DNA from 2 places in the Bacillus sp. JZ109 genome. Region 1 is predicted to be linked to the other one. Evidence: a T-box and tRNA genes for the amino acid it is inferred to sense, from the RefSeq annotation. Region 1 holds a T-box; the other holds one or more tRNA genes.
What was found. The T-box of region 1 lies ahead of thrS (threonine--tRNA ligase). A T-box ahead of a tRNA ligase gene usually reads a tRNA of that ligase, here a tRNA-Thr.
Positions count from the first base shown of each region.

Region 2: it encodes a tRNA-Thr, which carries the amino acid that the T-box ahead of thrS (threonine--tRNA ligase) is inferred to sense. The anticodon was not compared.

Region 1 is NZ_CP096388.1:349,857-353,119, reverse strand. It holds gene thrS (threonine--tRNA ligase) at 1-1,678, opposite strand, end outside; T-box leader at 1,732-1,953, opposite strand; T-box leader at 1,987-2,215, opposite strand; gene M1D94_RS01825 (MFS transporter) at 2,262-3,263, opposite strand, start outside.
Region 2 is NZ_CP096388.1:4,008,030-4,011,292, forward strand. It holds rRNA gene M1D94_RS21120 (16S ribosomal RNA) at 1-934, opposite strand, end outside; tRNA gene M1D94_RS21125 (tRNA-Ala) at 1,107-1,182, opposite strand; tRNA gene M1D94_RS21130 (tRNA-Pro) at 1,191-1,267, opposite strand; tRNA gene M1D94_RS21135 (tRNA-Arg) at 1,295-1,371, opposite strand; tRNA gene M1D94_RS21140 (tRNA-Leu) at 1,381-1,466, opposite strand; tRNA gene M1D94_RS21145 (tRNA-Gly) at 1,481-1,555, opposite strand; tRNA gene M1D94_RS21150 (tRNA-Leu) at 1,596-1,678, opposite strand; tRNA gene M1D94_RS21155 (tRNA-Lys) at 1,685-1,760, opposite strand; tRNA gene M1D94_RS21160 (tRNA-Thr) at 1,797-1,872, opposite strand; tRNA gene M1D94_RS21165 (tRNA-Val) at 1,877-1,952, opposite strand; rRNA gene rrf (5S ribosomal RNA) at 1,975-2,090, opposite strand; rRNA gene M1D94_RS21175 (23S ribosomal RNA) at 2,146-3,263, opposite strand, start outside.

The DNA of each region.
Region 1 (3,263 bases):
GCACCTTTCTGCAATAGTCTAAGTGAACGTGCGAAACCGGTATGATTTGAACCTGGATCGGTGCGAGCCAGACTGGAAAAGCCCCGCCGTAATGCTCGATCAAAATGCCGAAGAAACGGTCGATTGAGCCGAAAACCGCTCTGTGGATGACAACGGGACGAACCTTCTCATTGAGTTCGTTGATATATGTTAAATCAAATTTTTCCGGCATTTGAAAATCAAGCTGAATTGTCGCGCATTGGTGGCTCCGTTTCAGGGCATCTTTTATGTGGAAATCAATTTTCGGCCCGTAAAACGCCCCATCGCCTTCATTGATCTCATAAGAGAGGCCAAGCTCCTCAAGGACGCGTGCTAAGGCACGTTCCGACGCTTCCCAAAGGCTGTCATCGCCTAATGAATCCTCCGGGCGAGTCGAAAGCTCAACAGAATACTCGAAACCAAATGTCCGATATACCTCATCAATCAGCCGAATCGCTTCTTTGATCTCACTCTCAATCTGATCCTCCCGAACGAAAATATGGGCGTCATCCTGACAGAACGTCCGAACGCGAAGCATTCCGTTTAAAGCGCCGCTGTATTCATGGCGGTGCACCTGTCCGAATTCCGCCATGCGAATTGGCAGATCCCGATAAGAATACAGGCTGTTTTTAAAAATGAGCATGTGGCCGGGGCAATTCATCGGCTTCATTGCGAATCTTGTATCATCCACTTCTGAAAAGTACATATTGTCGCGATAATGGTCCCAATGGCCTGACTGCTCCCATAACCGCTGATTCATCATAAACGGCGTACGCACCTCATCGTAGCCGGCATTTGTTTGCAGCTCACGCGAGAAGCGCTCCAGCTCATTACGGACAATCTGCCCTTTCGGCAAATAAAACGGCATCCCCGGCGCTTCTTCAGAAAACATAAACAGCCCTAACTGTTTGCCGAGCTTGCGATGGTCTCGTTTTGCCGCTTCTTCCAGCATATGCAGGTGCGCATCCAAATCTTTTTTCTTTTGAAAGGCAACCCCGTACACCCGCTGCAGGACTTCATTTTTGCTGTCTCCGCGCCAATAAGCGCCTGATACTCTTGTCAGTTTGAACGCCTTGATCATCCCTGTAGAAGGAAGATGCGGCCCTCGGCACAGGTCAACGAATTCCCCTTGCTGGTACAGTGTGATATCCTCCCCGCGCGGAATATCCTTTAAAATCTCAAGCTTGAACCGCTCGTCTTTTTGTGCAAACAGCTCTTCAGCTTCTTCGTAAGAAACCTCTATACGTTTGATTTCAAGGTTCTCATTTATTATGTTTTTCATTTCTTTTTCGATGGCCTCTAAGTCTCCTGATGCCAAGCTTTTCCCCAGCTTCATGTCATAGTAGAAGCCGTCTTCAATCACAGGCCCTACCCCCAATGACACTTCGCCGTACAGCCGTTTTACTGCTTGGGCCAGCACGTGCGCTGTTGTGTGGCGAAGCACCTGCAAGCCTTCTTGTGAATCGAGTGTGACAATCGAAAGCTCAGCATCCTCCTCCAGCTTGAAACTGAGATCAACAAGCTTGCCGTTGACCTGACCTGCGGCCGCCTTCTTTTGCAGACTGGAACTGATAGAACCAGCCGCTTCTTTGATTGTGATGCCTTTCGGATATTCCTGGATCTGTCCGTCCGGAAGCTGAATGTGTACATGTTTACTCATTTTAGAACACTCCTTATTCATTGTTATATATAAAAAAACACACCCGTCCCGCAGATAGGGACGAGTGTGTGATTAACCCGTGGTTCCACCCAAGTTCCCGACAAATACTATGTTGTCGGCTCGGTGCTGTAACGCAGCATAGACGGCATTGGTTACTTCAGTTCCCCAATGCTGCTCCAAGGCGGTAAATGATATTCCTAAGCTGGGAAGCTCTCACCTTTCCTTCCCTCTCTGAAAACCGTAACTATCATTCATGTCCTTTTCTTCGCATGTATTCAATTCAAATAAAAAAACACACCCATCCCTCTAAAAGGGACGAATGTGTTGATCATCCGTGGTTCCACCCAAATTCCCGATCAATTACACATGGTGATCGGCTTAAAGATGCTGTAACGCAGCATGACGGTATCAGATACTTGTTTTCCCCGATACGGCTCAAAGGCGGTAAGCTGCTTTCCCTGCGTTAGGAAGATCTCAGCTGTCCTTCCCTCTCTGGAAACCGTAAAAAGCATCTCGTGTCCTTATCAGTGCCTGTTGTTTCAATAATTTTTTATATCTTACTATATATTCCCACAAAGCGCAATCAGTGATTTACATTTTTTTCTGACGCGGCAGTCCCGTTATGGGCAGCCAGAAACAGCCATACAAGCAATGCAGCGAGGCTGTATGCCGCTCCCATCATCAAAAACGTAAACCCGGCACCAGCATACCAAGTGGCGGACAGATGAATGATCACCCCGGTTATCGCTACGCCGACCAAGGCTCCGATTTGTCGGTTTGCATTTAACGCCGCACCGGCGATATTCGTATGTCTTTGCCCGGCAGCCTGCATGATCACAGTTGTCATGGCAGGAACTGTAATACCGGTACAGAGGTTCATAACAGACATCAACACCGCCAGCTGCCAATAAGGAAAATCCGGAGAAATCAGCACAAACAACAGCAATGCAATGATACAGCTGACCGCCATTGATACAAACATAAGCTGACCGGCTTCAAACCGATTCGCCAGACGGGCAAACAGCAGATTGCCGATCACGAAGACCGCCATCATCGGCAGCAGCTCCACTCCAGCCATAAAGGAACTTGCGCCTCCTGCTTCCTGCAAAAAAAGGCTGAGCATAAACATGCCGCCAAAAAGGGCGAAATTCAGCAAAAACCCGATAAATTGGGCAGCTGAGAAGCGGCCGTTTTTGTATAAGGACGCCGGCAGGATGGGTGCTTTTGCAGAAATTTCCCGCAACAAAAACAGCACAAATGCCAAAATCGCTGCAGTAAATGCTGCAAGAATCACTGGCGAGCGCCAGCCCGCTGAAGGCCCCTGTATCAAAGCATAGGAAAGAAACCCGAGAGCCATCATGCCAAGCAGATGCCCGATGATGTTCACGCGGCTGCTTTTTCCCGGAACGCGGCTGAGGATTCGGTAAGCTGAAATGAGCGCAGCAGCCCCTATTGGCACATTGATTAGAAAAATACTCTGCCAGCCCGCCAACTCTACCAGCACGCCCCCGATAAAAGGCCCAAGGGCTGAAGCGGCGGAAACAAGCGCGGCCCACAGCCCAAACATTCTCGCCCGCACCCGCTC
Region 2 (3,263 bases), 450 kb from region 1:
CCGTCAATTCCTTTGAGTTTCAGTCTTGCGACCGTACTCCCCAGGCGGAGTGCTTAATGCGTTAGCTGCAGCACTAAGGGGCGGAAACCCCCTAACACTTAGCACTCATCGTTTACGGCGTGGACTACCAGGGTATCTAATCCTGTTCGCTCCCCACGCTTTCGCTCCTCAGCGTCAGTTACAGACCAGAGAGTCGCCTTCGCCACTGGTGTTCCTCCACATCTCTACGCATTTCACCGCTACACGTGGAATTCCACTCTCCTCTTCTGCACTCAAGTTCCCCAGTTTCCAATGACCCTCCCCGGTTGAGCCGGGGGCTTTCACATCAGACTTAAGAAACCGCCTGCGAGCCCTTTACGCCCAATAATTCCGGACAACGCTTGCCACCTACGTATTACCGCGGCTGCTGGCACGTAGTTAGCCGTGGCTTTCTGGTTAGGTACCGTCAAGGTACCGCCCTATTCGAACGGTACTTGTTCTTCCCTAACAACAGAGCTTTACGATCCGAAAACCTTCATCACTCACGCGGCGTTGCTCCGTCAGACTTTCGTCCATTGCGGAAGATTCCCTACTGCTGCCTCCCGTAGGAGTCTGGGCCGTGTCTCAGTCCCAGTGTGGCCGATCACCCTCTCAGGTCGGCTACGCATCGTTGCCTTGGTGAGCCATTACCTCACCAACTAGCTAATGCGCCGCGGGTCCATCTGTAAGTGGTAGCCGAAGCCACCTTTTATGTTTGAACCATGCGGTTCAAACAACCATCCGGTATTAGCCCCGGTTTCCCGGAGTTATCCCAGTCTTACAGGCAGGTTACCCACGTGTTACTCACCCGTCCGCCGCTAACATCAGGGAGCAAGCTCCCATCTGTCCGCTCGACTTGCATGTATTAGGCACGCCGCCAGCGTTCGTCCTGAGCCAGGATCAAACTCTCCGATAAAGTAGTTTGACTGACTACGCACATCGCTGTGCGATTTTTAAAAACTGAATTAACAGGTACGTTTTGTCTTGTTTAGTTTTCAAAGATCATTTTGTTTGTCCGCTTTGTTAAAGCAACTTTATTAGTATACAATGTCACTTCTTCAAAGTCAACAACTTTTTTTAAAAACTTTTGGTGGAGCCTAGCGGGATCGAACCGCTGACCTCCTGCGTGCAAAGCAGGCGCTCTCCCAGCTGAGCTAAGGCCCCATAAAAAATGGTCGGGAAGACAGGATTCGAACCTGCGACCCCATGGTCCCAAACCATGTGCTCTACCAAGCTGAGCTACTTCCCGATTTCCCATCTATTCTATTAAAAGATATGGCGCGCCCGAGAGGAGTCGAACCCCTAACCTTTTGATCCGTAGTCAAACGCTCTATCCAATTGAGCTACGGGCGCAAAACATAATGCCGAGGGCCGGACTTGAACCGGCACGGTAGTCACCTACCGCAGGATTTTAAGTCCTGTGTGTCTGCCAATTCCACCACCCCGGCGTGGATGGTATAGTTGGAGCGGAAGACGGGATTCGAACCCGCGACCCCCACCTTGGCAAGGTGGTGTTCTACCACTGAACTACTTCCGCAGACAGGATGTCCAGTTTTTCTAACTGTTATCCTATATAATGCGGGTGAAGGGACTTGAACCCCCACGTCATAAAGACACTAGATCCTAAGTCTAGCGCGTCTGCCAATTCCGCCACACCCGCGCAAAATGGTGAGCCATGAAGGACTCGAACCTTCGACCCTCTGATTAAAAGTCAGATGCTCTACCAACTGAGCTAATGGCTCTTCTACAAGAGACTTGAGTATTATATCATATAAAAGTGGTGCCGGCAAGAGGACTTGAACCCCCAACCTACTGATTACAAGTCAGTTGCTCTACCAATTGAGCTACACCGGCATAATGGTGGAGGATGACGGGCTCGAACCGCCGACCCTCTGCTTGTAAGGCAGATGCTCTCCCAGCTGAGCTAATCCTCCATAATTGCACTAACGTGCAATTGCTTGGCGGCGTCCTACTCTCACAGGGGGAAACCCCCGACTACCATCGGCGCTGAAGAGCTTAACTTCCGTGTTCGGTATGGGAACGGGTGTGACCTCTTCGCTATCGCCACCAAACAAATTGAGAGTGTTCTCTCAAAACTAGATAACAGGTGTGACATCATTCAAAAATATGGTTAAGTCCTCGATCGATTAGTATCTGTCAGCTCCATGTGTCGCCACACTTCCACCTCAGACCTATCAACCTGATCATCTTTCAGGGATCTTACTTCCTTGCGGAATGGGAAATCTCATCTTGAGGGGGGCTTCATGCTTAGATGCTTTCAGCACTTATCCCGTCCGCACATAGCTACCCAGCGATGCCCTTGGCAGAACAACTGGTACACCAGCGGTGCGTCCATCCCGGTCCTCTCGTACTAAGGACAGCTCCTCTCAAATTTCCTGCGCCCGCGACGGATAGGGACCGAACTGTCTCACGACGTTCTGAACCCAGCTCGCGTACCGCTTTAATGGGCGAACAGCCCAACCCTTGGGACCGACTACAGCCCCAGGATGCGATGAGCCGACATCGAGGTGCCAAACCTCCCCGTCGATGTGGACTCTTGGGGGAGATAAGCCTGTTATCCCCGGGGTAGCTTTTATCCGTTGAGCGATGGCCCTTCCATGCGGAACCACCGGATCACTAAGCCCGACTTTCGTCCCTGCTCGACTTGTAGGTCTCGCAGTCAAGCTCCCTTGTGCCTTTACACTCTGCGAATGATTTCCAACCATTCTGAGGGAACCTTTGGGCGCCTCCGTTACCTTTTAGGAGGCGACCGCCCCAGTCAAACTGCCCACCTGACACTGTCTCCCCGCCCGATAAGGGCGGCGGGTTAGAAGGTCAATACAGCCAGGGTAGTATCCCACCGATGCCTCCACCGAAGCTGGCGCTCCGGTTTCCAAGGCTCCTACCTATCCTGTACAAGCTGTACCAACATTCAATATCAGGCTGCAGTAAAGCTCCACGGGGTCTTTCCGTCCTGTCGCGGGTAACCTGCATCTTCACAGGTACTATAATTTCACCGAGTCTCTCGTTGAGACAGTGCCCAGATCGTTGCGCCTTTCGTGCGGGTCGGAACTTACCCGACAAGGAATTTCGCTACCTTAGGACCGTTATAGTTACGGCCGCCGTTTACTGGGGCTTCAATTCGCACCTTCGCTTACGCTAAGCGCTCCTCTTAACCTTCCAGCACCGGGCAGGCGTCAGCCCCTATACTTCGCCTTACGGCTTCGCAGAGACCTGTGTTTTTG